Regions from separate parts of the Rhizobium sp. WSM1328 genome, predicted to be linked through region 2. Evidence: riboswitches for the same ligand, from Rfam matches in the RefSeq annotation. Region 2 holds a riboswitch; each other region holds the start of a gene.
The links. Region 2 has a riboswitch for FMN ahead of ribN (riboflavin transporter RibN). Riboswitches for the same ligand answer to the same signal wherever they lie in the genome.
Positions count from the first base shown of each region.

Region 1: linked by a shared signal. The riboswitch ahead of ribB (3,4-dihydroxy-2-butanone-4-phosphate synthase) and the one ahead of ribN (riboflavin transporter RibN) in region 2 are both predicted to bind FMN.
Region 3: linked by a shared signal. The riboswitch ahead of AC2444_RS13585 (6,7-dimethyl-8-ribityllumazine synthase) and the one ahead of ribN (riboflavin transporter RibN) in region 2 are both predicted to bind FMN.

Region 1 covers NZ_CM172788.1:2,248,856-2,258,775, reverse strand. The annotation lists gene AC2444_RS11470 (PAS domain-containing hybrid sensor histidine kinase/response regulator) at 1-1,144, shown strand, start outside; gene mobB (molybdopterin-guanine dinucleotide biosynthesis protein B) at 1,076-1,597, opposite strand; gene mobA (molybdenum cofactor guanylyltransferase MobA) at 1,594-2,223, opposite strand; gene AC2444_RS11455 (DMT family transporter) at 2,233-3,141, opposite strand; gene AC2444_RS11450 (SDR family oxidoreductase) at 3,470-4,237, shown strand; gene ribB (3,4-dihydroxy-2-butanone-4-phosphate synthase) at 4,467-5,102, opposite strand; FMN riboswitch at 5,229-5,379, opposite strand; gene AC2444_RS11440 (glucose 1-dehydrogenase) at 5,575-6,357, opposite strand; gene AC2444_RS11435 (SDR family oxidoreductase) at 6,634-7,422, opposite strand; gene AC2444_RS11430 (sugar ABC transporter ATP-binding protein) at 7,445-8,923, opposite strand; gene AC2444_RS11425 (sugar ABC transporter substrate-binding protein) at 8,952-9,881, opposite strand.
Region 2 covers NZ_CM172788.1:1,322,297-1,332,216, reverse strand. The annotation lists gene AC2444_RS06765 (aldo/keto reductase) at 1-680, shown strand, start outside; partial or broken gene AC2444_RS06760 (esterase-like activity of phytase family protein) at 755-1,489, opposite strand; partial or broken gene AC2444_RS06755 (esterase-like activity of phytase family protein) at 1,485-1,781, shown strand; partial or broken gene AC2444_RS06750 (choice-of-anchor I domain-containing protein) at 1,800-2,969, opposite strand; gene ribN (riboflavin transporter RibN) at 3,043-3,963, opposite strand; FMN riboswitch at 4,046-4,200, opposite strand; gene hupB (DNA-binding protein HupB) at 4,323-4,598, opposite strand; gene lon (endopeptidase La) at 4,805-7,222, opposite strand; gene clpX (ATP-dependent Clp protease ATP-binding subunit ClpX) at 7,624-8,901, opposite strand; gene clpP (ATP-dependent Clp endopeptidase proteolytic subunit ClpP) at 9,205-9,834, opposite strand.
Region 3 covers NZ_CM172788.1:2,658,548-2,668,467, reverse strand. The annotation lists gene ampC (class C beta-lactamase) at 1-147, opposite strand, end outside; gene AC2444_RS13620 (LysR family transcriptional regulator) at 271-1,155, shown strand; gene AC2444_RS13615 (VOC family protein) at 1,424-2,113, opposite strand; gene AC2444_RS13610 (CGNR zinc finger domain-containing protein) at 2,301-2,921, opposite strand; gene AC2444_RS13605 (alpha/beta fold hydrolase) at 3,084-3,794, shown strand; gene AC2444_RS13600 (TMEM175 family protein) at 3,833-4,432, shown strand; gene AC2444_RS13595 (alpha/beta fold hydrolase) at 4,479-5,324, shown strand; gene AC2444_RS13590 (SDR family oxidoreductase) at 5,389-6,159, shown strand; gene AC2444_RS13585 (6,7-dimethyl-8-ribityllumazine synthase) at 6,227-6,661, opposite strand; FMN riboswitch at 6,740-6,882, opposite strand; gene AC2444_RS13580 (SRPBCC family protein) at 7,122-7,568, shown strand; gene AC2444_RS13575 (GCG_CRPN prefix-to-repeats domain-containing protein) at 7,754-8,062, shown strand; gene AC2444_RS13570 (hypothetical protein) at 8,178-8,402, opposite strand; gene AC2444_RS13565 (adenylate/guanylate cyclase domain-containing protein) at 8,686-9,789, shown strand; gene AC2444_RS13560 (winged helix-turn-helix domain-containing protein) at 9,863-9,920, shown strand, end outside.

The DNA of each region.
Region 1 (9,920 bases), 930 kb from region 2:
GATGGTCGTTCTCGGAAATCTGGAGCTGCTCGGCAAACACGTTGGCGGAGATGCCAAAGCGACGCGTCTGGTCGACGGGGCGATTCAGGGCGCGCGGCGCGGGGCGGCGCTGACGCAGCGGCTGCTGGCTTTTGCCAGACAGCAGGATCTGCAGGTCAAGCCCATCGATCTGGCCGAGCTGGTCTCCGGCATGAACGACCTGTTGCGGCGCTCGGTCGGATCCTCGATCAGCATCGAAACCATCCTGCCGGCGACGCTGCCGCCGGCGCTGATCGACGCGAACCAACTCGAATTGGCGCTGCTCAACCTCGCGGTCAATGCCCGCGATGCGATGCCGGATGGCGGGACCCTGTCCATATCGCTGCGCGAGGAGCAGGTGCCTGGCGATGACGGCGCTCTCGGCGAGGGGGCCTATCTGGTGCTGGCGGTGGCCGACAGTGGCACCGGCATGGATGCGGAGACGCTGAAGAAGGCGGTCGATCCGTTTTTCTCGACCAAGGAACTCGGAAAGGGCACGGGCCTAGGCTTATCGATGATCCACGGACTGGCCGTTCAGCTCAATGGTGCACTTCGTCTGACCAGCGAGCTTGGAGTGGGAACGACCGCCGAGCTGTGGCTTCCGGCGACGGAACGGCGCGCCGAGCGGGCGATCGAAGCGGAATTGCCCGTTCCGCAAGCTGCGTCCAGACTGAAGATAATTCTGGTCGACGACGATGCCTTGATCGCCATGAGTTCGGTCGACATGCTTGAAGATCTAGGCCACGAGGTCGTCGAAGCAAACTCCGGCTCGCAGGCGCTGGAACTGATCAGCAGCGGCCAGCATTTCGACCTTGTCATCACCGACTATTCGATGCCTGGCATGACCGGCGCACAGCTTGCCCAGGCCGCGCGGGACATTTGTCCGGGGTTGCCGATCGTGCTGGCGACAGGTTACGCCGATCTTCCTGCCGGCACCGATATCGATCTTCCGAGATTGGCAAAGCCCTACGATCAGGCTCAGCTCGCCAAGGAAATCGCCAAGGCGATGGCAAGCGAAACGGTTCCGCTTCTGAGGTCCGGCGGCAACGCAGGTGGTTCAAAGCTTCGCCTGTCCAAGGCCAACGATGTCAGCGATGAAATCGGCGATGGCGCCTGTGTCGTTTAGATCGAAGACCGGCAGGGCCGTATCCGTGACTGCATGATCGGCGGCGATGGCGCAGATATGGGGATCGCTCGGCGCCAACGGTTCGCGATTTGCCGCTTCCAGGCGGCGGGCCTCGATCTTCGGGATCGGCTCGCGCTTGTAACCTTCGATCAGCACGAGATCGCAGGGGGCGAGGCGGGCGAGGATCTCTTCGAACTCAGGTTCGGGGGCGCCGCGCAGCTCGTGCATGATGGCGTAGCGGGTGCCGGAGACGATGGTGACCTCGTGGGCGCCGGCCTGGCGATGGCGGTAGCTGTCGGCCCCGACCTTGTCGATGTCGAAATCATGATGGGCGTGCTTGATCGTCGAGATCCTGTAACCGCGGCGGGTGAACTCCGTCACTAGCCGGACGGCGAGACCCGTCTTGCCCGAGTTCTTCCAGCCGGCGATGCCGAAGATTTTCGGTGCAGTCATACGCGAAGGGCCTCCAGCCAGCGTTCCGCCTCGACGAGATCGTCGGGCGTGTTGATGTTGAAGAAGGGATCGAGCAGGCTGGCGCGGGTCGGATGCAGCGGAAACGCCACTTCCGTAACGTCATGCCGCAACAGGAAGTCGCGCACACGGCGCTTCTCGTCGGTGGCGATCCAGGCTTCGAGATCGGCGGCCAGCGTCACCGGCCAGAGCCCGAAGACCGGATGGCTACGGCCTTCGGAGGTGGCAATTGCGATCTGCGACGCGTGCTCGACCGCGGCCGCCAGCCGGGCGACGAGATCGGCCGGGAAGAACGGGCAATCCACCGAGACGGTGACGACATGGGTGATCGAGGGCAGACCGGCGGCATAGACCATGGTGGCATGGATACCGGCCATCGGCCCGGCCTTGCCGGGAAAACGGTCGGGAATGACAGGCACACCCTCGGCGGCGGCATCGGCATTGACGGCAACGTGGAAAGTTTGCTGCGAGAGGCGGGTCAGCACATGGCGGAGCAGGCTCTCGGCCCCAAGCATCACGCCTGCCTTGTCGCGGCCCATGCGCTGCGAACGGCCGCCGGCCAATACGACGCCCGCTATATGAGATTTATCCAACGAGAATTGAGCCATCATCCTTCCTCAAACCGGCGCACGCGGCGCGGATTCCTGCGCAATCGGCGACACACGGCGCTTGGCCTCACGATAGAACGTATAGAGGCCGGAGGCGATGACGATCGCAGCCCCGACGAGCGTCCAGCTGTCAGGCACTTCCGCGAAGAAAAAGAAGCCGAGCACAGAAGAGAAGATCAGGCTGGTATAGCGAAACGGCGCGACGAAAGAGATTTCGCCGGTGCGCATGGCGAGGATGACCGACTGGTAGCCGACGAGCACCAGCACCGATGCGAGTACGAGATGCCCAAGTGCTGCGGCGCTGACCGGCTGCCAGCCGCCGAGCACCGGGATGAGCAGCGCGCCGAAGAAGGAGGCTGATATGGCGGTGATGACGGTTATCATCAGCGAGGGAATCTCCGGACTGATGCTCCGGGTGGCGAGATCGCGGCCGGCCGTCGTCAGCACCGCAGCGACGCAGAGGAGGGCGGCGGCGGTGAATCCCTCAGGGCCGGGACGGATAATGATCATCACGCCGACGAGGCCGACAAGGATCGCCGACCAGCGCCGCCAGCCGACCGGCTCGCCGAAGAAGAGGGCAGCGCCGAAGGTGACGACCAGCGGCAGCGACTGCAGGATCGCCGAGGCATTGGCGATCGGCATCATGCCGAGCGCGGTGATATAGGTGACGGCGGAGAGCGTCTCACAGATGATCCTGAAGATGATCATCGGCTGCAGCATGATGCGCCAGGAGCGCAACGCGCCCATTTTCCAGGCGATCAGATAGACGAGCAGGCTGGTGAAGAGGCCGCGCAGGAACATGATCTCGCCGGCGTTCATATAGGCGATCACCGATTTGGATAGAGCGTCGCTTGCGGAAAAGCCGGCCATCGCCATGCTCATATAGATGGCGCCCTCAGTATTGCGTGACCGCGGCATGAAGAGATTCCCGTTACCTGTGCGCTCCTTTTAATCGCGAAGACGCATGAAGGGAATCGGATGAATGCCACACCAGGCATAAATCGATGATGCGGTGCACAACGGCACTGACCTCAATGCAGGCGTGTGGATGAAGGTCTCGGCAAATCTCGGTTTTATAAGGCGAATTCCGATGTTTCCGACGCCGTGATCAAGGCGTCGATGAGGACGCGCCGTCGCGCTGCCGGTTCGGCCATAGGCGTTTTTCTCGTCCTGCGCGGGAAACGGGTGGCTGCATCGCATGATGTTTGAGCATGTCAAATCTGGCAACAAACCAGGAGAGACCGATATGACACTTCTCAACGACAAGATCGCCATCATCACCGGCGCAAGCTCAGGCATCGGCCGCGCAGCGGCGAAACTCTTTGCACGGCAAGGTGCCAAGCTCGTGGTCACCGGCCGGCGACAAGACGCGCTCGACGCCGTCATCGCGGAAATTGAGGCGGAGGGTGGGCAGGCCGTCGCCATATCAGGCGATGTCAGGGACGAGGCGCTCCAGGAAAGGCTTGTCGAAACGGCAGTCTCGCGTTTCGGCCGGCTCGACATCGCCTTCAACAATGCCGGCATCATCGGTGAGATGGGGCCGGTCGCCGGGCTGTCGGTGGAGGGCTGGCGCGAGACGATCGAGACCAATCTCACCGCCGCCTTCCTCGGCGCCAAACACCAGTCGGCGGCGATGGGGAAAGGCGGCGGATCGCTGATCTTCACCTCGACCTTTGTCGGCCACACCGTCGGCATGCCGGGCATGGCCGCCTATGCGGCGAGCAAGGCGGGGCTGATCGGCTTCGTGCAGGTGCTCGCCGCCGAACTCGGAGCGCAGAAGATCCGCGTCAACGCGCTGCTTCCCGGCGGCACCGACACGCCCGCCAGTATCACCAACGCGCCTGATGCCACGCCGGAGGTGCTCGCCTTCGTGGAGGGGCTGCATGCGCTGAAACGCATGGCGCAACCCGAAGAGATCGCCAATGCGGCGCTTTTCCTCGCCTCCGACATGTCGAGCTTCGTGACCGGCACGGCGATGCTGGCAGATGGTGGGGTTTCGATCAGCCGAACATAGGGGCAGGAAATAGGGTGTGCTGTGGCAACCAGCCGTGCGCGTCTGGGACCCAGCCACCCGCCCTCGTCCTTCGAGGCTCCGGCCTGCGGCCTGCGCGCCTCAGGATGAGGGCTGGTCGGTGTGCCTTGCCGCTGCGCTTCCCGTTGAACCAAGCCGCAACCTCTCTCCAGCCTCATCCTGAGGCGCCCCGAAGGGGCCTCGAAGGACGGGGCTGGCCGCTTTGCGGAGATCAGGCGACTTCGCGTATGTCTTTTGCCGCCTGGCGGTCGAGATAGGCGACCAGGTCCTCGATGGTGACGAGGGGGAGGTTGTGGCGTTCGGCGAAGAGCGTGAGTTCGGGCAGGCGGGACATGGTTCCGTCGTCGTTGGCGACTTCGCAGATGACGCCGGCGGGGATCCGCCCGGCGAGGCGGGCGAGATCGACGGCGGCTTCGGTGTGGCCGGGGCGGCCGAGCACGCCGCGGGGGTTGGAGCGCAGCGGGAAGATATGGCCGGGGCGGGCGAATTCGGCGGGCTTTGCGCGATCGTCGACCAGGGCGCGGACGGTGGCGGCTCGGTCGGCAGCCGAGATACCGGTCGTCGTGCCCTTGAGATAATCGACCGAGACCGTGAAGGCGGTTTTGTGCGATTCCGTGTTGTTGGGCACCATGAGCGGAATATCGAGCGCATCGAGACGCTCGCCTTCCATGGCGATGCAGACGAGTCCACGGGCGTGGGTCATCATGAAGGCGATTGCCTCAGGGGTGACGGCATCGGCCGCGACCACGATATCACCTTCGTTTTCCCGGTTCTGGTCGTCGACGACGACGACCATCTTGCCGCTGGCAATAGCTGATATGGCATCTTCGATTGTTGCGATAGTCATGCTGTCTGGCCTTTCAAGGGTTATGTCAGCTGACTGACATGGTCTGCTCGGCTCAGTCCGTGAGCGAGCCTTCTGCCCTTGGGCGAACAAACGTCGGCCGACTCCGGGATGGAGTGCGACTGCCCGTGTTGTCCTCTTCCATCCGGACTATACCGTCGGCTCCGGCATCTCACCGGATCTGCTGACCTTCCGACAGGAGGTGCCGGAAGCGCTCGCGGGCTCCAGGATTGCTCCTGATACCGCCGGTGGGGAATTACACCCCGCCCTGAGAACACTTCAAAGATAGGATCAAAAACAGGCGGATGGCAAGGTCACTCGACCAGGCAAAAATGCAAAGCTGCCCTGACGCCGATGGACACACTGTTCACACGGAGGCGACGACCGTGTCGCCTTCCGCACTTCGCTGGTGGTTTGCTCTTTGTTCGATGCATGTCGTTGTCCCAAAACCGCTACGCAATTTTGGGCGCCTGCATCAGGACATGATCAGGCCGCCGTCGACATTGATCGTCTGGCCGGTGATATAGGCGGCGTCATCGCTGGCGAGGAAGGTCACCAGGCCGGCGACATCTTCCCCAGAGCCGGCCCGTTTCATCGGGATGCCCTCGACCCATTCCTTCATCAGTTCGCCGGGGGCGTAGTTGCCGAGCAGCTTGCCCCAGGCCTGGTCGTTATAGGCCCACATGTCGGTCTCGATGATGCCGGGGCAGAAGGCGTTGACGGTGATCTTCTCGGTCGCGACTTCCTTGGCCAGGCTCTGGGTGATGCCGACGACGCCCATTTTCGAGGCGGCATAATGCGGGGTGTAGATGAAGCCGTCGCGGGCCTGGCCGGAAGCGGTGTTGATGATGCGGCCGCCGCGCTTGTGCTTGCGCATCCTTGATATCGCCTCCTGGGCGCAGAGGAAGACGCCCTTGGTGTTGACGGCCATGACCTTGTCCCACTCGTTTTCGGTCAGGTCCTCGACGCGGGCGATTGTGATGACGCCAGCATTCTGGATCGAAACGTCGACCGAGCCGAATTCCTTCTCGGCGGCATCGTAGAGGGCGGTGACGCTTGCCTTGTCGGTGACATCGCCGATGAAGGAGATCGCCTTGCCGCCTTCGGCCCGGATCTGTTCGGCGACGCCGTGGACCAGGTCCTCATTGGCCGAGACGACGAGATTGGCGCCTTCTTTCGCGAAGCGTTTGGCGATCGCCGCTCCGATGCCGCGGCTACCCCCGGTAATGACGACAGTCTTCTGCTCAAAGCGTTTCATGCTCTTTCCTTGTCCGTCGATAAACAGCAAATCTGGGTGCGACCTACCATGCGATCATTATTGGAGATCAAACGGTTGTCGCGAATTCAGGCAGTCTAGAGCGCCGATGACGATCCGAGCCCTCGGTCCGTTCGACAACCCGTTCGATCAGCGTGAAGGGCGGGCAAGACGGCGATATCGCACGCCGTCTTGCCCGTTGGTCCCTTCAGCGCCTCGATCTCAGCCAGGGAGGAAGCGAGATCGGTCACTTTCCAGCAGCGGCAATGAGCTTTCTCATCACCAGCAGCAGAAACCGCCGTCGACGAGAAGATCGACGCCGGTCACGAAACTTGCTGCATTCGACAGCAGAAACACCGCCGGGCCTACCATCTCGTCCACCGCTGCCATGCGCTGCATCGGCGTCTGCTCTTCGAAGAGCTTGGTCTGGTGGACCATCTCCGGACGGGTGTTCATGGGCGTTGCCGTGTATCCGGGGGAGATGGTGTTGACGCGAATGCCGCGGTCGACCCATTCCATCGCCATGGACTTCGACATATGGATGACGCCCGCCTTGGAGGCGTTATAGTGCGCTTGGCTCAGCCCGCGATTTACGATCACGCCGGACATGGAAGCGATGTTGACGATGGAGCCGCGTCCATTCTTGAGCATGGCGCGAGCCTCGGCCTGGCAGGAAAGAAAGACACCTTTCAGGTTGATATCCATCAACGTCTGATATTGGTCCTCCTCCATCTCTTCCGCGGCGTTCGCGTTAGCGATGCCTGCCGCGTTGACTGCAAGCGTCAGCGTGCCGAGATCGGCTTCGGTCCGTGCTATTGCCTCTCCAAGGGAAGATTTGCTCGTGACATCCGCCGCGATCTGGATCGAGCGGCGGCCGGCGGCGCGAATATGTTCGGCCGTCTTGACCAGCCCGTCGTCGGTTCGGCGGTCGAGCAGCGCCACGTCGGCGCCGCATTGCGCAAGGCCGATGGCAATGCGCTGACCAATACCGCTGCCGGCTCCGGTCACGATGGCAACCTGGCCGCTGAGATCGAAAAGCTTCGGGGCGTTCAGAGTGATGTCGGACACCGCTCTTCCTTTCTCTGTCTGTTTAGATGGTGGCCAGTTCCATGACCGAAACGTCATTTGCCTGGTCACGATTGAGAATCCCCGCCTGCTTGCCTTGCGCAAGCACGAGAATGCGATTGGAGACTCCGAGAACTTCCTCGAGGTCCGAGCTTACGACGATGACCGCCACGCCCCGTTTGGCAAGATTGACGATGATGTCGTAGATACCGGCTCGGGCGCCGACGTCGATGCCTCTCGTCGGTTCGTCGAGCACGACGACCTTAGGATCGCGCATCAGCCATTTCGCGATGACCACCTTCTGCTGGTTGCCGCCGGACAGGTCCGAGGCATATTGCTCCGCACGGCCCTTCACGCCGAACTTGGCCACTGCCTTCTCCGCAAACGAGCGCTTGACGCTCGGCGTAATCCAACGCCCGCCCAGCTTGTCGAGATTGGCGTAGATAATGTTCTCGCTGATCCGGTGCCCGACGATCAGGCCCTGCTCCTTGCGGTCTTCCGGAACCATCACGATACCCTTGGCGATCGCGTCCGCCGGATCTCGCAGCCTCAGTTCCTCGCCTTCCAGCTTGATCGACCCAGCACTGATTGGATCTGCTCCCGAAATCGCACGCACCAGTTCGGTGCGGCCGGCGCCGACCAATCCGGCGATCCCCAGAATTTCCCCGGCCCGGACCTCGAAGGTAACGTCACGGAACGAGTTGTCCGGCGAGCACAGCCCCGACACCTGGAGTACTGGATGCTCTGTCGGAACCGGCAGGGCAGGGAACAAGCGGTCAAGCGGGCGTCCGACCATGCTCTCGACGATCGTTCGCACCGGTGTCGCGCTGTCGGAGAATTCCTGCACGCGCTCGCCATCGCGAAGAACGACGATCCGATCGGTTATTCGCTTGATCTCTTCCATGCGGTGGGAAATGTAGACGATGCCGACACCTTCTGAGCGAAGCTTCCGAACCTGTTCGAAAAGAGCTTCCGTCTCCGCGCCGCCAAGGGCGGCCGTCGGCTCATCGAGGATCAGGAGCTTTGCGTTGAGAGCCAGCGCCTTGGCGATCTCGATGAGTTGCTGATTTGCCGTGGAAAGGCCGGCGACCGTCCGCGTTGCAGGGATGTGAAGGTTCAAGCGAGCGAGCTGGTCCTGGGCCCGGCGAACCATCTGGGCGCGGTCGACGACGCCGTTCTTCATCGGCCAACGTCCGATGAAGACGTTTTCCGCGATCGACAGCTGCGGCAGAAGCTGCAGCTCCTGATGGATCAGGACAACGCCCTTGTCGATCGCTTCCCTTGGGGTGGCCGGGGCATAAGGCTGCCCCAGCCATGTCATTGATCCTTCGGACGGCGTGCGTGACCCGGCGATAATGCCCGATAGCGTTGACTTGCCTGCGCCGTTTTCACCGAGAAGTGCAACCACTTCGCCGGGATAAACGTCCAAGCTGACATTCTTCAGAACCTGGAGCGGCCCATACCATTTGGATATGCCCCTCAGGGAAAGAACTGGATCAGTCACGGCACACCTCCTCAAGACCTCAACTTCATTACGGATGGTTGGCGATGAAGCCTGCGACGTTTTCCTTGGTTGTCAGCGTGGCATCCAGGAGCTGGACCGGCGGCACCTTTTCTCCGGCGACAAGCTTGGCGGCGTTTTCAACCGCGTCGCGGCCCATCTTCTGCGTCTGCTGGGTCGCCGTTACGTTGAAGACACCCTTGCTGAGCGCTTCGAGAGCTGCGGTGTCACCATCGAAGCCGCCAACCACGATCTTCTGGGAAGGATTGGCGACCTTGATCGCCTGCGCGGCGCCAAGGGCAAGGCCGTCGGCCTGGGCGAACACGATCGAAACGTCCGGATTTGCCTGCAGCATATTCTGCATGATCTGGAATCCTTCGTCCTGGCTCCAGATGTTCGAGAACTGCTCGGCGACAACCTTGACGTCCGGATATGCCTTGAGAGATTCAGCGCAACCCTTCGAACGATCGACTTCCGGCGTTGTGCCCTTCTGGCCGTGGATGATGACCATCTTCCCCTTGCCGCCGGCTTCCTTCAGAATGTAGTCGCACACGGCCTTGGCAGACGCGACGGAATCCGTTGCAAGGAAGGTATCGCCCGGTGCTCCCTCGGCGTTGCGGTCAACGTTCACGACCGGAATACCAGCGCTCTTGGCGAGCTTGACCGGAACGGTCGCAGCCGCCGCACCTGCCGGAATGTAGATCAGCGCGTCGATCTTCTGGGTCAGGAGGTCCTGGATCTGGTTGACCTGCGTCGGCCCGTCGCCCTTTGCGTCGACCGTGATGACTTCGATGCCGCGCTTCTTGGCTTCGGCTTCGACGGATTGTTTGATCTGGTTGAAGAAGTTTGCCTGAAGGTTGGCAACGGCCAAGCCGAGCTTCTTCAGTTCCGCCGCGTGTACTGGGCCGAGCATGAGACCGAGCAGGGCAGCAGACGCGAGCATGGTGCGCGCTATTTTCATTGTATTTCCTCCGTTGTTTGATGGAACCCTCGGGTATGT
Region 2 (9,920 bases):
TTATCGACCGCAGCCTGACGAATCTTGCCGTCGACAGCCTCGACCTCGTGCAGCTCCACTGCCCGCCGCGCGACGCGCTTTACCGGCCGGAGATCTTCGAGGGCCTGAACGCGCTGCAGAAGGCCGGCAAGATCAAGGGTTACGGCGTCAGCGTCGAAAAGGTCGAAGACGGGCTGAAGGCAATCGAATATCCCGGCGTCGTCAGCATCCAGATCATCTACAACATCTTCCGCCAGCGCCCCGACCATCTGTTCTTCCAGGAAGCACGCCGCAGCAATGTGGCGATCATCGCCCGTGTGCCGCTCGCAAGCGGTCTTCTCTCCGGCAAGATCACCCGGGACACACATTTTGCCAGCGACGACCACCGCAATTTCAACCGCAACGGCGAAGCCTTCGATGTCGGCGAGACCTTTGCCGGCGTTCCCTTCGAGGTCGGCCTGCAGGCGGTGGAAGAGGTGCGCAAGCTGGTGCCCGAGGGCGCGACCATGGCTGCCTTCGCGCTCCGCTGGATCCTGATGAGCGACGCCGTCACCGTCGTCATCCCCGGCGCCCGCAATGCCGAGCAGGCCAAGGCCAACGCGGCCGCCGCCGACCTTGCGCCGCTTTCGGCCGATGTCATGGCCGCAACGCGCGAGATCTACGAGCGGCTGATCGCGCCGCATGTGCATCAGCGCTGGTAGGAATCCAATACTCCGAAACGAAAAAATGGCCGGGTTTTACCCGGCCATTTTCATGTGGTGGAACCGTCAGAAGCTCAGTTCGTGCCGACCAGGTCGACCGGGAAGAACAGGGTCTCGCCGGAGGAGTCGCTGACGCCGTCATTGTCGGTGACCGCGTAGGGCTTGCCCGATGCGTCGAAGGTGAAGCCTTCGAGCTTGTCCAACACATAGCCGTTGGTGGCAGACTTCAGCTCGCCGAGGAAGTCGTGGGCTTCGGTCTTCTTGACGACCGGCAGCTCACCGCCGAGCTTGGCGGGCTTCAGCTCTGATATCGCGACCTTGTAGAGCTTCTTCAGCCTGGCGGCATCGCCGACGAGGTTGTCGCGCTCGATGATGTAGACGCTGTCGCCCTCGGCCGAAATTTCCGACAGACCGACCCAGCCGCTTTCCGTCTTGTCGAGCGGATAGCGAACGGCACCCCATTCCTTCTTCTTCGGATTGTAGGAGACGAGCTTGACGAAGCCCTTCTCGTCGTCGCTCCACTCGCGCTGGACCGCCATCCAAAGCGTGGTGTCGTCGCCGGTGCCGACAATGGCCACGCCTTCGAAGCCGTAGCGGATTTCGTTGGCGACGAGCTCCTTCGGCAGCGCGATCTCGGCCTTGATGTCGCCCTTGGCATTGACGTTGTAGAGGGCGTGCGGGACGAGACGCTCGCTGTAGCCTTCCGAGGCGAGCCAGAAGGAGCCATCGGCGGCAGCCGCGATGCCTTCGATGTCGAGCTTCTGAGCCGGGGCACCGTCACGCTTGACGACGAGGGCGTCGGTGATGCTGCCATCAGGCATTTCGCCGGAAGGCGCGATCGCCATTCCCGCCCGCAATCTTCTTGCGACCGCCAACGAGCTCGATCTCGGCAAGGACGGCGGCACGCGCTCGCATGTGATGATCTACGAGCGTTCGGAAGGCGAGAAGGCCTATCCGCAGATCGTCTCCGCCGAGAAGGATGGCAATCCGATCGGCTTTGCTGCCCTTTCGGGTCTCGCCGCCGTTCCGGGCAAGCCAGGCATGCTCTACGCCGTCAGCGACAGCGTTCTGGGCGACGGCCGGCTTCTTGCTGGCGTCGATCGTGTAGATCGTCGGCTGCGAGCAGCAGCTGGACGAGTTCGGGATCGGCGCCGGTATCCTTATAGACGCCGACGACCGAGGCACGTTCGGCGAGCAGGAAGAAATACTTGTCGTCGCCGAACTTGGCGGCTTCGAGGCCTTCCGGCTCGACGCCCTTCGATCCCGAACGGCTTTCCGGATAGTGGCCGATATGGGCGACGGCGCGTTCGAAGGATGCGCCCGATTCGTAGAGAAGCTTGCCCGTCCTGTCGAAAATGGTGAAGCCGCGCGAGCCGCCCTGGTAGTCGCCTTCATTGGCGACGACGAGGCGGTTGTCGTCAAGCCACTTCACGGCATCGGGCTCGCGCGGCACGCCCTTGGCTTCGCCCGAGAATTTCAGGGCGCCGTCACGCTTGGTGTCGATGCCGGTGAGATCGACGCTGCCGGCGGAGAAATGCGTCTTCACTTCAGCCGTGTTGGCGTCGATGATGACGATCTCGTTGTTTTCCTGCAGCGTCAGGGCAATCTCGTTCAGGCTGTTGAAGGCGACGAATTCCGGCTCCGGATCTTCAGGGGCGACGCCGGTAAGCCCGGCCAGCGTCACGTGCTTGATAGTGCCGCAATCGACGGTGCCGTTCTTGACCTGGAAGACGACGAGATCGCCGGCCGGCATCTGCGGGATCTTGCCGTCATTGATGTCTTCGTCGCGTTCATTTTCGATTGCGATGGTGCCTAGCGTCTTGTCCTTGTTGAGGGCGATCGAATCCGGCTGACCACCGAGATCGCAGGTGTTTTCGATCTTCTGGTCGCCACGTCGACGATCGCGAGACGGCCCGAGGGCTTGGCCTTGCTTTCGGAGGTGTTGACGGCAACCAGTGCCTTGCCGGCGCTCCAGGTGACCGATGTCGGCTCGCCGTCCATCATCAGCGCGCCGCCGGCCTTCGGGGCCTTGGCATCGGTAATGTCGATAAAGCCGATCGCGCCGAGCGGGCTGTCGCTATAGATCAGCGTGTTGCCGTCTTCGGTCGCGGTGATGATCTCGGCGGAGCTCACCGAAAGCTTGTCCTTATCAACAGGCAGGTTCTCTGCGACCGGGAAGGAAGCGATGCGGTTGAAAACCGGCTCGGCCGCGGCCGGAAAGGCGACGGATGCGAGAAGCACGGCAGCGAGCGCTGCCTTGCGCGATGAAATTGTCATGAAATCCCCCATGTGTCGAACATTCGAAACATGAGTTTTCTGCGCGAGCGGCATGACAGAGGCATGACAGATGCGGCATTTTGCGTCAGATCATGTCAGGCTCTGGTTTGCGCTCCCGGCGCATCTCGTTTCGCATGATGAACAGCGAAGCAGACAAGATGAGAGCCGCTCCCAGCCAGAGATAACCCGCCGGCGCATAACCGAAGAACAGCCAACCGGCCAGCACGTTCAACGGCAGCTTCAGATCGTCGAACGGCTGGACATAGGCGGCATCCGCTGCGGCATAGGCTAGCGTCAGGAAATACTGCGCTACCGCGGTCAGCAGCCCCGCCAGCAGGAACAGGGCAAGGGTTGCGCCCGTCGGCACTGCAAAGCCTGCCGCAAGCGCCAGCCCGCCATTTATCGGCGTCAGCAGAACGAGCAGCCAGACGGTGATCGTCTCTGGCCGTTCGATGCCTGTCAGGCTCTTGGTGATCAGCGACGAGGCGCCCCACAGCAGCGCCGAAAGCACAGGCAAGAGAGCCGCCCAGCCAAAACCATCAGACCATGGCTGCAGAATGATCATCGCTCCGGTGAAACCCGCTGCCGTCGCGGCCCAGCGGGCCGGGCCCACGCGCTCCCCGAGGAAAAGCCGGGCGCCCAGAATGATGAAGAAGGGCGAGGTCATCACCAGTGCGATCGCCTGCCAGATCGGCACCGTGGCAAGGCCGGCGACCCAGGCCTCGACGCCGAGCGCGGCAAGCGCGACGCGCGCGAGGTGACGCCAAGGATAGTGCGTGCGCATCGCCGCAAGGCCGCGCCTCTTCAGGAACGGCAGCGAAAACAGGAAGGCGAAGCCATATTGCCAGAAGGCTGCGGACGCCGAGGGAAAGGCAAGCTTCATCGTCAGCCATTGGGTGACGACGTTGAGAAGCGAAAAGGCAATGCCGGCAAGGACCATCCAGATGGCACCGACAACGGCGCGGGACGGCTCGACGGCAACAGAAGTCTGATTCATGTCTTTCATCCAAAACAGGGACCAACATAAATCAGGACGCATGAGCCACGACCAAGCGACACAGGGCAACCCTGCCCTCCGCGTGGCCGACACTCATTCTCTTCCATCCGGACTTTAACCGTCGGCTCCGGAATCACACCGGATCTGCTGACCCCTCCTCCGCATGGGCGCGAAAGAAGGCGCTCGCGGGCTCAGGCCGAAACCCTTACCGCCGGTGGGGAGTTTCACCCCGCCCTGAGAACAGAACTGTCGTAGATCAAAGCCCCCGCGACGGCAAGATCCGCCCAAACAAAAGGGGTCCGGCAAAGCCGAACCCCTCTCAAATCCTACACAACCGGTCTCGTTTCCGGCTGGCGGATAATCTCAGATCAGCCGTTGACGGCGTCCTTCAGGCCCTTGCCGGGCGTGAATTTCGGCACGTTGCGAGCCGGAATGTCGACTTCAGCGCCCGTCGACGGGTTACGGCCCTTCGATGCGGCACGATGAGAAACGGTGAAGCTGCCGAAACCCGCGAGGCGAATGTCGCCCTTGTTCTTGAGTTCAGCCTGGACAACGTCGAAAACCGCGTCAACAGCGGAAGCCGCGTCAGACTTCGTCAGTCCTGCCTTTTCGGCTACTGCGGACACGAGTTCATTCTTGTTCATGTTTCCACCCCTTTCTAAATGGTATGAAACGACTCAAAAGTAAGCTAGGCGCAGAATAGGTTTCATCAGGCCCGCCGAAAACCCAAAAGCCCTGCAAATCAAGGAAAAGCAAGCGTCTACATGACGTTTTCACAAAAAAGGCTGGCGTTTCCGCCAGCCTTTTTCCGTGTTTTGGGCCAATTGGGCATAAATGTGGCAAAGGCCACTCAATGCGCTATGGTTGCGCCTGTCTCATCGAGGCCTTCGACCGATGTGATGACCGGCGTTTCCACCGTGCCATCCCATTCGATTGGCTCCGGCCGCCGGATCAGCGCGTGCTTGATCACCTCGCCCATGCGGGATACCGGGATGATCTCCATGTTGTTCTTCACGTTGTCAGGAATCTCCGCCAGGTCCTTGGCGTTTTCCTCCGGAATCAGCACCTTCTTGATGCCGCCGCGAAGCGCTGCGAGCAGCTTTTCCTTGAGACCGCCGATCGGCAGCACACGGCCACGAAGCGTGATTTCACCGGTCATGGCCACATGCCTGTCCACGGGGATGCCGGTCATGATCGAGACGATCGCGGTTGCCATGGCGACACCAGCCGAGGGACCATCCTTCGGGGTTGCGCCTTCCGGCACGTGCACGTGGATGTCGCTCTTGTCGAAGCGCGGCGGCTCGATGCCGAAATCGACAGCGCGCGAGCGGACATAGGAGGCCGCTGCCGAGATCGATTCCTTCATGACTTCCTTCAGATTGCCGGTGACCGTCATGCGGCCCTTGCCCGGCATCATCACACCTTCGATGGTCAGCAGCTCGCCGCCGACTTCCGTCCAGGCAAGACCGGTCACGACGCCAACCTGATCCTCGCCCTCTGCTTCGCCATGGCGGAAGCGCGGGACGCCCAGATAGTCGGAGATGTTGGCAGCCGTCACGTGAACGGCCTTCGTCTTGCCCTTGATGATCTCGGTGACCGCCTTGCGGGCGAGTTTCATCAGCTCGCGCTCGAAGTTGCGGACGCCGGCTTCGCGGGTGTAATGCTGGCTGATCGACATCAGGGCGTCGTCACTGACCGAGAATTCTTCCGGCTGCAACGCATGTTCCTTGATGGCCTTCGGCAACAGGTGCCGCTTGGCGATTTCGCGCTTTTCATCCTCTGTGTAGCCGGCGATACGGATGATCTCCATGCGGTCCATCAGAGGCGCTGGAATGTTCAGCGTATTCGCCGTCGTGATGAACATCACATCCGACAGGTCGTATTCGACTTCCAGATAGTGATCCATGAAGGTCATGTTCTGCGCCGGATCGAGCACTTCGAGCAGAGCCGAAGACGGATCGCCGCGATAGTCCTGGCCGAGCTTGTCGATTTCGTCGAGCAAGAATAGCGGGTTGGACTTCTTAGCCTTCTTCATCGACTGGATGACCTTGCCGGGCATAGAGCCGATATAGGTGCGGCGGTGACCGCGGATTTCGGCTTCGTCACGAACGCCGCCAAGCGCCATACGCACATACTCACGGCCGGTCGCCTTGGCGATCGACTGGGCGAGCGAGGTCTTGCCGACGCCCGGAGGGCCGACGAGGCAGAGGATCGGGCCCTTGATTTTGGTGGCGCGGGCCTGCACGGCCAGATATTCGACGATGCGCTCCTTGACCTTGTCGAGACCGAAGTGATCGGCTTCGAGGATCTTCTCGGCATTGTTGAGATCGGCCTTGATCTTCGACTTCTTGCCCCAGGGAATGCCGAGCAGCCAGTCCAGATAATTGCGCACCACGGTGGCTTCCGCCGACATCGGGCTCATCTGGCGCAGCTTCTTCAGCTCCGCATCGGCCTTTTCACGGGCTTCCTTGGACAGCTTGGTCTTGGAGATGCGCTCTTCCAGTTCGCTCATCTCGTCGCGGCCTTCTTCGCCGTCTCCGAGTTCCTTCTGGATCGCCTTCATCTGTTCATTGAGGTAGTATTCGCGCTGGGTCTTTTCCATCTGGCGCTTGACGCGCGAACGGATGCGCTTTTCGACCTGCAGGACCGAGATCTCGCCTTCCATGAAGCCGAGAGCCTTTTCGAGGCGCTGCTTGACGCTGGTGGTCTCCAGCATCTCCTGCTTCTCGGTGATCTTGATCGACAGATGCGAGGCAACCGTATCGGCGAGCTTGGAATAGTCGTCGATCTGGCTGGCGGCGCCGACCACTTCGGGCGAAATCTTCTTGTTGAGCTTCACATAGCTCTCGAATTCGGAGACGACCGAACGCGACAGGGCTTCCAGTTCGACCGGATCGTCGTGCGGCTCCTCGAGCACATGGCCGAGCGCCTCATAGAAATCCTCGCGGCTGGTATAGGTGTCGATCTCGGCGCGGGCGCGGCCTTCCACCAGAACCTTCACGGTGCCGTCGGGCAGCTTCAAGAGCTGCAGCACGTTCGCCACGGTGCCGACATTGTGGATCGCGGAAGGATCCGGATCGTCGTCGCTAGCATTGATCTGCGTTACCAGCATGATCTGCTTGTCGGAACCCATGACCTCTTCGAGCGCACGGATCGACTTTTCCCGTCCGACGAACAGCGGCACGATCATATGCGGGAAAACCACGATGTCGCGCAGGGGCAGAACAGGGTAGGCGGTGCTGCTCGCTACAGACGTTTTCTTCGTCATTTTATGTCCTTTCCATCGTCCCGTTGCCGGGCTCTCTGCACGGCCGCTTGGGACCGGCCGGCAATCTCACTTGTTGCTACAAGTGGAGGTTCTGACTACGCTTTTCAAGCCACGCTAACGCCCGCGTCCCTCGGATGTGACAGCTTTATTACAACGGAACGCCAACACTATGAAGCGCGTGGCTGGACCGGCGCTTACCACTTCCGACCCGGCTAAAATGCAAACGCCAGCAAGAGGCTTACGGATCATTGCATCATTGCCAAGCACGACCCCTTCCGCAACATCGGCAAAGGCAATTTCGGTTCCCACCGGCAAATACTAACAGCGCTTCGCATGGTTTTTCAAATAGAAAGGGGCCTGCCAATGGCAAGCCCCCAAAATAATCACACGAAAGCCCAAGCTCACGCCGAAGCGTTGGCCTTTTCTTCCTGGCGATCGGCATAGATGTAAAGCGGACGGGCCGAACCGCGCACCACTTCCTCGGAGATGACGACCTCGCGCACGCCTTCCAGCGTCGGCAGTTCGAACATCGTGTCGAGCAGGATCTTCTCCATGATCGAGCGAAGGCCGCGGGCGCCGGTCTTGCGCACGATCGCCTTGCGGGCGATTTCGCGAAGAGCGTCCTCGTGGAAGTTCAGTTCCACGTCTTCCATCTCGAACAGGCGCTGATACTGCTTGATCAGCGCATTCTTCGGCTCGGACAGGATCTGGATCAGCGCGTCCTCATCGAGGTCCTCGAGCGTCGCCAGAACCGGCAGACGGCCGATGAACTCAGGGATGAGGCCGAACTTGACCAGATCTTCAGGCTCCAGTTCGCGCAGGACCTCGCCGACGCGGCGGTCATCCTGCGACTTGACCGAGGCGCCGAAGCCGATCGAGGTCTTCTCGCCACGGGCAGAGATGATCTTGTCGAGGCCGGCAAAAGCGCCGCCGCAGATGAACAGGATGTTCGTCGTGTCGACCTGCAGGAATTCCTGCTGCGGGTGCTTGCGTCCGCCCTGCGGCGGAACGGAAGCGACCGTACCTTCCATGATCTTCAGCAGCGCCTGCTGCACGCCCTCGCCCGAGACGTCACGGGTGATCGACGGGTTGTCGGACTTGCGCGAAATCTTGTCGACTTCGTCGATGTAGACGATGCCGCGTTGCGCACGCTCGACGTTGTAGTCGGCCGACTGCAGCAGCTTCAGGATGATGTTTTCGACATCCTCGCCGACATAACCGGCCTCGGTCAGCGTCGTCGCGTCGGCCATGGTGAAGGGAACGTCGATGATGCGGGCGAGCGTCTGAGCAAGATAGGTCTTGCCGCAGCCGGTCGGGCCGACGAGCATGATGTTCGACTTCGCCAGCTCGACTTCGCCGTTCTTGGAGGCGTGCGCCAGGCGCTTGTAATGGTTGTGAACGGCAACCGACAGGATCTTCTTCGCCTGCCGCTGGCCGATGACGTATTCGTCGAGGACCTTGATGATGTCCTGGGGCGTCGGAACGCCGTCGCGGGACTTGACCATCGAGGACTTGTTCTCCTCGCGGATGATGTCCATGCACAATTCGACGCATTCATCGCAGATGAAGACGGTCGGTCCGGCAATCAGTTTCCGGACTTCGTGCTGGCTCTTTCCGCAGAACGAACAATAAAGAGTGTTCTTGGAGTCGCCGCCGTTGCTGCCGCTGACCTTGCTCATATCACTTTCCTTCCAGCACGCCGCATTTCAAGGCGAAATCGCGGTCCACTCTATCAGCTCCTGGCGGCACTCCGTTTCCGGAGCCTTTGCCGAGAAGGGCTTCAGGGGCTACGAACCGGGCCCAACCAATCATGTCCTGGTCCCGGCGGCAACGAACTCCCCTTCGAATGCCGAATGCTATGTCATAAAAATTCAACATAGCATTAATAGCTACTATTAGCGTCTTCGTCGCCGTATGAAAGCCCTTGTTCAATCACAAATGGGATAGAACTGTGGCGAGGAAAACACCATCCCTATTAATTACTAGGCCTGTTCGCCTTCCATTTCGAGGCGCGACGTCAGAACCTTGTCGATCACGCCCCAGCTCTGGGCTTCGTCCGCATCCATGAAATGGTCACGATCGAGCGTCTTTTCAACTTCCTCGTAGGTGCGGCCGGTGTGCTTGACGTAGACCTCGTTCAGGCGGCGCTTCATCTTGAGGATGTCGCGGGCATGACGCTCGATGTCTGACGCCTGGCCCTGGAAGCCGCCCGATGGCTGATGCACCATGATGCGGGAGTTCGGCGTGGCGAAGCGCATGTCCTTGTGGCCGGCCGCCAGCAGCAGCGAGCCCATGGACGCGGCCTGGCCGATGCAGAGCGTCGAAACCGCGGGCTTGATGAACTGCATCGTATCGTAGATCGCCATACCGGCGGTGACGACGCCACCGGGCGAATTGATGTAGAGGGCGATCTCCTTCTTCGGGTTTTCGGCCTCGAGGAAAAGCAGCTGGGCGCAGACGAGCGTCGCCATATGGTCCTCGACGGTACCCGTCAGGAAGATGATGCGTTCCTTCAACAGGCGGGAATAGATGTCGTAGGAGCGTTCACCGCGGTTGGTCTGTTCCACGACCATCGGAACGAGGGCCATTGCGGTATCGACTGGGTTTCTCATGTGCGTCCTTTGTCAACGTCTCGCCGGCCGACGCCGGGAATCAAAGAAAAAATATCTTACCCCTACATAGAGTGTCCCGGCCCTCC
Region 3 (9,920 bases), 1.3 Mb from region 2:
GCCCGGAATGCCGTATTTATCCATGATTGGTCTTATCGCGGCGTCCGAGATGGCTTTCAGTTTCAGCGCGTCAGCCGCAAGGCCACTTGTGGAAATGCATGTCGAGACCAATGCGGCCGATAGAATTTTTATCCAATTACGATTCATTTTCATCCTCCGCAGGCAGCTTTTCATCAGCGCAAAGGCGCATGAGGACGGCATTTAATGGCACTGTTTTGCGGCAGCAAACGATGATATCTCGGAGGAGATCCAAGAAAATCTAGGGCTAAGATGGTTCGGCAATTCCTCCCCTTAAATGGCTTGAGGGCCTTCGAAGCATCGGCGAGACATCTCAGCTTCACCCGCGCCGCGATCGAGCTTTGTGTTACCCAGGCCGCTGTCAGCCAGCAGGTCAAAAGCCTGGAGAAGCGATTGGGGGCTGCCCTTTTTCAGCGTCTCCCGAGGGGCTTGAAAATCACCGCAGAAGGCGAAGCTCTTTTGCCGACCTTGACCATTTCCTTCGATCAGATGGCGATCATGCTGGACCGGATTGAAGCCGGGCAGGTTCGGGAATTGCTGTTCCTGGGCGTGGTCGGGACGTTTGCCGTCGGCTGGCTGTTGCCAAGGCTTTCGGATTTTCAACAGCAGCATCCGTTCATTGATGTGCGCGTTTCGACTAACAATAATCGCGTCGATATGGCGGCCGAGGGACTGGACTTTGCCATTCGCTTCGGCAGCGGCTCCTGGCACGGCACAGAGGCGCTGCGTCTGTTCGACGCTCCGCTCTCTCCTCTGTGCACACCCAAATTGGCCGAGCGTTTAAAGTCGCCTGCAGATCTGGTCGAGGCGACGCTTTTGCGGAGCTATAGGGCGGACGAGTGGAGCACGTGGTTTACCGCAGCGGACGTCCCTCCGGCGGCACAGATAAACGCCGGTATCGTTTTCGACTCTTCCCTCGCCATGATGGAAGCGGCCCTGCAAGGACTGGGGATCGCTCTGGCACCGCCGTCGATGTTTTCCAGACATCTATCCTCGGGGGCTGTTAGACAACCTTTTCCGACGACCATATCATTGGGGAGCTATTGGCTTACCCGGCTGCAATCGAGGCCGCCAACAGCAGCCATGCTTGCATTTTCCGATTGGATAACGTCGCAGAAGTCTCCCGCATCTCAATGAAGGCTTCCGGCGCACCCCAATATCCGACTTCGGTCTGCGCCCCGCGGATGGGGCCGGCGCGAAGCCGCAATGCGCGAGGCGGACTCATATCCGACGTCCGGGCCGATATAGCCGACGGGATAATCGGTTGACTGCAACAGCGAGAGGGTGGGGGACATCCTGACGTCGGCAAGGAGACCGGTGAGATTGGTGGCGAAGACACGATAAAGCGTTTCGGTATGGCGCGCGCCATACCGAAGTTCCCTTACTTCTCAGAGGATGTCACCGCCTATAGAGGTAGCTGCTTGCCGGCCTGTTCGCTGACCATGTATTCGGCGTACCAGTCCGGCCAGTTGTCGTCGTGTTTGCCGCCGTTTCGCTTCTCGTGTTCGCCGTGCGCGGTCGCCGCACGGCGCATGGCTGACGCGAGATCGGTCGAGGTCGTGAATGTCGTCCCGTCGGCGTCGATGCGTCCCGGCAGGCGCGTGGTGACTTCCTGGAACAGCCAGCCGTTGCCATCGGGATCCTTGAAGGAGGCAAAGGAGCGATAGCTGCGGTGATCGGGATCGCGGCCGGCAATGCGGAGCCGCCCGAACAGGTATGGTTCGTCCTTGCCGGCATAGACGCCGGCCGCGTCATGGAACACTTCGCTCACCTCGACGCCGCGGGCGATCAGATCACGGCGGGCGGCCTCGACGTCGGAGACGATAAGGTAAAGGCCTTGGGCCGAGCCGGGTGGCGCGGCGGTGACGTTCTTGCCGAAGATGATCGCGCAGCCGGAGCCGGGCGGGGTAAACTGGATCACACGGAAATCGGCATCATTGGCGAAGTCGGCGTCGAGCCGCCAACCCAGGCCGTCGTAAAAACGCTTGGCGCGGTCGACATCGGAAACAGGGATGACGACGACCTCGAGCTTGGTGTCGACGGGCTGTGTTCTCGGGGTCTCAATGGGGGTTTCACTGCGCATGGCATTGCTCATCTTCAGCTCCTTGGCGTTTTGGATGCGTTAAGAATGGCGATACATGTCACCGGCCAGTGGACCACAGCGCTGTGAGGCCGTCGAATCAATTATTCTGTCTGATTTGGCTGGCATTGGCGGATTCCACGCCCATTCCTGTTGAAGGCAGATCCCGGCCTGGCCATGCGAAGATCCCGCAGACGGCGCGTCACTCATGATCCGCCTTCAGCCGATGCCGGTGAGCTGCCTGTTTTGCGCGGTTGCCGCACATCGCCATACTGCACCAGCGCCGCCGGTGGCCTCGGGTGTGGTCGGCGAAGAGCAGCGTGCAGGCCGGCCCTTCGCAGGCCTTCACCGTGGAGAAATCCTCGGTGCAGACGAATTGCGCCAGCGCCTCGCCGACCGGCAGCAGCAGCGCATCGGGTGCGCGCCATTTGCGCATTGGTTGAAGTGCGAGTGTGGCATCGGCATGTCCTGCGATGATGCGGCTGAAGCCCTCGTTACGTTCGAGTAGGCGGTTCAGCGGCTCCAACTCCTCCAGGGCATTTGCCGGAAGAGGGTGGCCCTTGTGGCTGCGGACGAAATCCCGGAACCATTCGCGCAGGCTCCTTGCCTGGTCTGCGACCTTGTCGAGTTCGCCCGGCAGCGCCTGCGCTCGCATTGCCTCCAGCGTCGCATGGGGGACGAGCCCCGCCTGCTCCAGCCAGCGCAGCAGGCCTTTGCCATCATCGATCCAGTCGACTGGCGTATCGACCGGAGTGGCGATCGAATTCAAAAAATCCAGTCCCAGCGCATCGCCGACGAAAAGGGCAGGTGAGCGGTTGTCCATCATAACTCCTGTTCCGGTCGCCACGATGTGCACCGCTGGCGGTCTCTCGAAGACATGAGTGATATGTAACCTCTTAAAAGGCGCTTGACAAGTTATGCGCTCTTGGAGTAACCGTCATAAATACATTAGATAGGTTACTTTAGCAGAGCAAGGAGAACGCTGATGTCCCCCGAGAATGTGAATCTCGCGAACAGTGTGAATGTCGTATTTGTCCACGGCGCATGGGCGGATGGTTCGAGCTGGACAAAAATCATTCTGCCGCTCACCGCCGAAGGCTTGAGCGTGTTCGCGGTGCCGCTGCCGCTGACCTCCTTCAGCGACGATGTCGCAGCCCTTGAGCACACGCTGGAGCGGGTGACCGGGCCGGTGGTTCTCGTCGGCCATGCCTATGCCGGCGCGGTGATCGCTGCGACCCGGGACGAGAAGGTCAAGGCGCTGGTCTATATCGCCGCCCTGGCACCTGATGAAGGCGAGACGGTCGCCGATATCTTCTATCGCGGCGAGCCGCACCCCAAGGCGCCGAAGCTCGCGCCCGACAGTCATGGCCTGATCTATCTGCCGCAAGAGGCTTTTAGCACCGCATTCGCGCAGAATGCCGAGGCGGGTGAGCAGGCGGTGCTTGCCGCCGTACAGCGGCCGATCTCGCCGGCCTGCATCACTGTTCCCGTGCCGCGCCCGCTCTGGAAGGACCGTCCGGCCTGGTTCCTGATCGCGGAACAGGACCGGATGATCGTTGCCGACAATCAGCGCTTCATGGCCGAGCGCATGCAGGCGCGGGTGCGCTCACACGCCGCCGATCACACGCCAATCGTTACGGCGCCTGCCGCCGTGCTCGACATCGTCAGGGAGGCGGCCGCCGCGGTGGCAGCCTGAATTCAACTGTCAAAACAAGGGATGAGGAGGAAATCGAGATGCACGGAGAGAAGATGACGACCGAGCGGGTGAGCGCCTTTTCAGACGCCATGATCGCGGTGATCATCACCATCATGGTGCTGGAGCTCAAGGCGCCCGAGGTTCCCGACATATCAGCCGTGCTTTCGCTCTGGCCGATCCTGGTCAGCTATGCGCTGAGCTACCTGTTCATCGCGATCATCTGGATCAACCATCATCACCTGCTGCGGCTGGTGCGCTTTGCCTCTACCCGGCTGATCTGGATCAACTTCGTGCACCTCTTCCTGGTGTCGCTGCTGCCGTTCACGACGGCCTGGATGGCGAGGACCGGCCTCGCGCCGATGCCGGTTGCCGTCTATGCCGCGGTCTTCGTGCTGGTCAATGCTGCCTATCTGATGTTCGAGCGCGAGATATTCGCGCAAGCCGAGGCGGGCGCCATGCCGGAACCCGCCCGCCGCCTGGCGCGCCGGCGGACGCTCATCGGCCTGGCGATCTTTGCCGTGGCGGGGCTCGTTGCTCCCTTCGTACCGCTCCTCGGCTTCTTCCTGATCTGCTGCGCCCTCGTTCTCTATCTCCAGCCGGAGATCTTCAACAGCCGCCAGCAAGGGCAGGCGGAATAACCAGACCGGAAATACCAATCAAGTTATCACAGCAAAGGAGACTGTCATGTCCACCATCAGATACCGCACCGCCGACGTCGACGGCTTCAACATCTTCTATCGCGAGGCCGGTTCGCCGGATGCTCCGAAGCTGCTCCTGCTGCACGGCTTTCCGAGCGCCGGCCACATGTTCCGCGACCTGATGCCGCTGCTCTCCGATCGCTTCCACATCGTCGCGCCCGATCTTCCGGGCTTCGGACGATCCGACCTGCCGGCACGCGGCGCCACTTTCGACGGGATCGCCACGACCATCGATCGTTTCACCGAAGTCGTCGGCTTCGATCGTTACGCCGTCTATGTGTTCGACTACGGCGCGCCGACCGGCTTCCGGCTGGCCGTGAAACATCCTGACCGGATCATGGCGATCATCTCGCAGAACGGCAACGCCTATGTCGAGGGCCTGAGCGAGGGCTGGAACCCGATCCGGGCCTATTGGGAGGATGCGTCCGAGGAGAACCGCAATGCGCTGAAGGCGATGCTGCAGCCGGAAACGACGGTCTGGCAATATACGCATGGGGTTGCCGATCCGACGACGGTTTCGCCCGACGGCTATTCGCTCGACAATTTCTATCTGGCGCGGCCCGGCGTCGAGGACATACAGCTCGACCTCTTCGGCGACTACAAGAGCAATGTCGCGCTCTATCCTGCCTTTCAGGATTATTTCCGCACCCACAAGCCGCCGTTCCTGGCCGTGTGGGGCAAGAACGATCCGTTCTTCCTGCCGCCCGGCGCCGAGGCGTTCAAGCGCGATAATCCCAATGCGGTCGTCCGCTTCCTCGACACCGGCCACTTCGCGCTGGAAACGCATGCCGCAGAGATCGCGGCTGCGATCCGCGATTTTCTGGCCCGCTGAGAGCAGAACCAGGCGCTGCCCGCCGGAAGGGCGGGCGGTCGCCCAAGCCAACAGGAGAGACGACATGTCTGATACAGTTGCCATCATCACCGGCGCCAGCCAGGGTATCGGCCAGGCGACGGCGCAGCGCCTCGCGCGCGATTTTTCCGCGCTGGTGCTGGTCGCCCGCAACCGCGCCAATCTTGAGGAGACCGCGCAGGCGGTGAGGGCGGGCGGCGCGCAAGCCCTCGTCATCGGCGCCGACCTCGCCGAGCCGGAAGCGGCGCAGGCCGTGGTCGATCAGGCGCTTGGCGCCTTTGGCCGCATCGATGCGCTGCTCAACATCGCCGGCGGTGTGCCGCAGATCGATCTTTTCGAGATGACCGATGCGCAGTGGGAAGACGGGCTGGCGCTAAAGCTGCACGGCGCGAGGCGCCTGACGGTTGCGGCATGGCCGGCGCTGAGAGAGGCGAAGGGCTCCGTCGTCTTGATGTCGGGCAATTCGGCGGTGTTTCCGAAGGCGCCGTATGCGGCGGTCGGTACCATCAATGCTGCCATCGTCGCACTCGCCAAGGCCTTTTCCGATCGCGGCATCACCGATGGCGTGCAGGTCAACAGCGTGCTGCCCGGTCCCGTCATGACCGGCCGGCGCCGCTCCTATCTTGAGCACTGGGCGCCGCTGCACGGTGTGAGCGTGGAGGAGGCGACCGCGCATTTCCCCGAGCAGGCGGGCATCGCCCGCTACGGCGAGCCGGAGGAAATCGCCGAACTGATGGCCTTCCTGGTGTCGCCGGGTGCCCGCTGGATGACCGGCTCGGCGCTACGCATGGATGGCGGCGAGGTGAAGTCGATCTGATGCGGTCGACGGCGGGAGTGCACCGCCGTCTTCATCTCCTGCGTTCCTCTATTCGTCGAACCGCTGACTACGCGGCAAGAGCGGCGCGCGTTTTGCCGATCGTCAGAGCCGCTTTTGCTGCTTCGCGGCCTTTCTCGACGAAGTGCGCGCGGTAGATCTGCTTGTGGTGCTCGGTTTCTTGATACTGATGCGGCGTCAGTGAGACCGACAGTACCGGCACGCCCGTATCCATGCCGGCGCGCATCAGCCCATCGACGACGGCCTGGGCGACGAATTCGTGGCGGTAGATTCCGCCGTCGACGACGAAGGCGGCGGCAATGACCGCGCAGTAACGTCCGGTTGCCGCAAGATCGCGGGAAAGCAGCGGCATCTCGAATGCGCCGGGGACGTCGAACACGTCGACCTGCTCGGGCGGAATAAGCTGATGGAAGCCATGAAGGGCGCGGTCGACGATGTCGGCGTGCCAACTGGCTTTGACGAAGGCGTAGCGGGTGGGTGTCACGGTAATCTCCTTTGGCGAACAGACACATCACCCAAGGCGATCACGAACGTTCCCGACAGCCGCAAGGGCGGCAGGAACGCACGTTCTCTTTCATCCGGACTATGACCGTCGGCTCAGGCATCTCACCTGATCTGCTGACCCTTCCTAAGAAGGCGCTCGCGGGCTCGCAATCGAAATTGCATACCGCCGGTAGGGACTTGCACCCCGCCCTGAGAACGGCGCGGACAATAGGGGGAAGGCGGCGGGCTGGCAATAGGTCGATATGCTTTCGCGGCCGGAGCTGGATCAGGCTCCCCAAGCGGCGATTTCGCTCGTTCGCCGATGGCGGCGGGCAATCCCTCTTGCGAAGGAGGAGCTTGCGCCTACATGCTCTCTGTGAGGACATCCACGTCAGAAGCACGACAAGACAGGACGCGCTGTCTCCGCCTGGGCGAGGCCGTGACAACCATGGGAGAGAGTGATGCCAGAATCTTTCGTCGTTCACCGCGAGGCGCATATTGCGGCGCCGCCGGCCGCGGTGTTTGCGCTGATGACCGATCCGGAGAAGATCCTGCGCTGGATGGGAACGGAAGCGCAGGTCGAGCCGCAGCCCGGCGGGCTCTATCTCGTCAACGTCACCGGCGCCCGCTTTGCGCGCGGCTCGTTTCGTGAGGTGGTGCCGGTTCATCGCCTTGCCTACAGCTTCGGCTGGGACGGCAGCGAAGCGGTGCCGCCGGGGTCGAGCCTGGTCGAGATCGACCTGATCGAACAGGAGGGCGGAACGCTGTTGCGGCTCACTCATAGCGGCCTGCCCAGCGCCGATCAATTCGCCGGCCATGCGGAAGGCTGGGCGCATTACCTGGGGCGCCTGACCGAAGTCGCCGCCGGGCGGGATCCGGGTCCCGACGCTTTTTACGGCCGGACATGAACAAATTTGCCGGCAGCGGGGCGTCTCTGATGCGCTTGCGGTTGTGACAACAACGGTCGGCGAGCGCCCAAGCGGGTCGTGCGGAAGCGCTTCTTTTGCTACCGCAAACATGAACGCGCAGTTCATCTCCAGTTCAATTTAGCGGTCCTAATCTGCGGACGGCTGGATTGAAAATGGAGTTCACGATGAAGGCACTTTCTATCGCGGCTGCCTTGCTTGCCGGCAGCCTCTCGATCGGTACCGCGGAGGCAATGCCGATGGGGACAATCAATGTCCAGAGCAGTGTCACAAAGGTCGACTACGCCTGCGGTCGCGGCTGGCATCTGACGCGCTGGGGCGAATGCCGGCGAAGCTGGAGACGCCCGCCGCCGGTAGCTTTCTACGGTGGTCCGCCCCGCTGGGGCTGGGAGCGGCGTCACCGCGATTGGGATGGCTCGCGCTGGCGCCATGAGCGGCGCTGGGATCGCGACCGGCGTTGGCGGGATAATGACTAAAAGTCTCGCTTAGATGTAAATGGACGAAGGCCGGAGCGATTTTCGCCCGGCCTTTTCTCATGAAAAAGCGTCGCCGACGCTGACAGCCAGCGTTCTCCCGATTTACCCGAGAGGGTCAGATCCTGCTGACGAGCCAGTGCTTGTCGTCGATCAATTCCTCGAGCTCGACGGGATCCTTGACGCCGAATTCGAACCATTCGACGAGTTCCTTTGCCTTGCGGCTGCTCTCTTCCGCCGTCAGCTCGACCTGATACCTTTCGCACCATCGCCGAAGGATCGACGTCAGCACCGTCATGTCATTCCCATCCAGCGGATCTTTCGGCCAGAATACCGTGCCCATCGTACCCCTCAATCACACGATGACGAACGGCCCTATAATGGAATCAAAGTCGCGCGAGTTTAAAGTGTTTATTTTTTGTTTTCCACCGCGTCGAAGGGTTTTCGACAGGGGAGTGGACGTCCTTTGGGGCGACAGCTTGAGTCTATGGGAATCTCTTCACGGACACCCGCGGGGTGTCCTGATGGACGTGCGAACGTCGGCTTGTCGCACCCAGGGATGACCGCCAGCGGTCACCCCGAGGGATATCCTTGCGGACGTCCCGGCGAGCGTGCGATGTTAAGCCATGGATCTGCCATCTCCCCTTGCCTGGCTGGTTGACGAGGCCGGGGCCTCGCCTGGTCCCGAACGGTTTCTGGCCGAGCTCGGGCGCCGGTTGCTGGCCGATGGCCTGCCGATTTCCGGCGGCGCGCTGACACTTTCGGTGCCGCATCCGATCATCGCGCGGCGCACCTGGCTGTGGCGAGCCGAGACCGATGCTGTCATCGAGGCTTTGGCCTTTGCCGCGGCGCCGCAGAGCGAGGCTGGGCGCGAGTGGCTGGCTGGGCTCGGACCGGTATGGGAGGAGAGAATCGGGCCTTCGCAGGATAGTCCGATACTCGGCTGGGCGGGTATCGCCAACGGGGCAGGGGGCAGCGCATTCGGCCCGACCGAGGCTGGCCTGCTGCGCGAAGTCGCGCGTTTTTCCGTAGCCCCGCTCGCCGCTTTGGCGGCGCGGGAGGCGCGGGCCGCGCTGCTTGAAGCCTATCTCGGCCGGCGCAGCGCCGCCCGGGTGCAGGCCGGCGCGCTTGCCCGCGGCACTGGCGAGACCATCCGCGCAGCCCTTCTCTGCGCCGATCTGCGCGACTTCACCGCGCTCTCCGAGGTGACCGAGCCTCACGTGATGATCGCCGCATTGGACGCCTGGTTCGACCGTGTCGCAGGCGCCGTGCATGCCTTCGGGGGCGAGGTGCTGAAGTTCATCGGCGACGGCGTGCTGGCGATCTTTCCGGTCACGGCTACGTCGAGCGAGGGCGACACAGGCCGAGGGGATCGCGAGGCTTGCGAGGCAGCGTTGCGCGCGGTCACCGCCAGCCGCGCCGGCATGGCCCATCTCGATCAAGTTCGCCAGGCGCAGGGGCTAGCGCCGCTGCCCTTCGGCGCAGCACTGCACTTCGGCGAGATCCTGTGGGGGAATATTGGTGCTGCCGACCGGCTGGACTTCACCGCTATCGGCTCCGCCGTCAATCTGGTCAGCCGGCTGGAAGGGCTGTGCAAGCCGCTCAGCCGAAGCGTGTTGATCTCGGGCGCGGTGGCGGCGAATACGGCGACGGCGCTGATGCCGCTCGGCGAGCACACCTTGCGCGGCATCGCCGACCCTTGCGCGGTCTTCACCCTGCTTGAGGATTGAGCTGCGGACAGGGCACTTGCACTTACGCAAAGAAAGCTTTGCAAAGATGTCTTTGTAATAGTAGGCTTCCGGCATGAAAGACCCGCGCCCGCAGCCTGCTCAATCCGTCACCGCACCCCGCACCCTCAGCC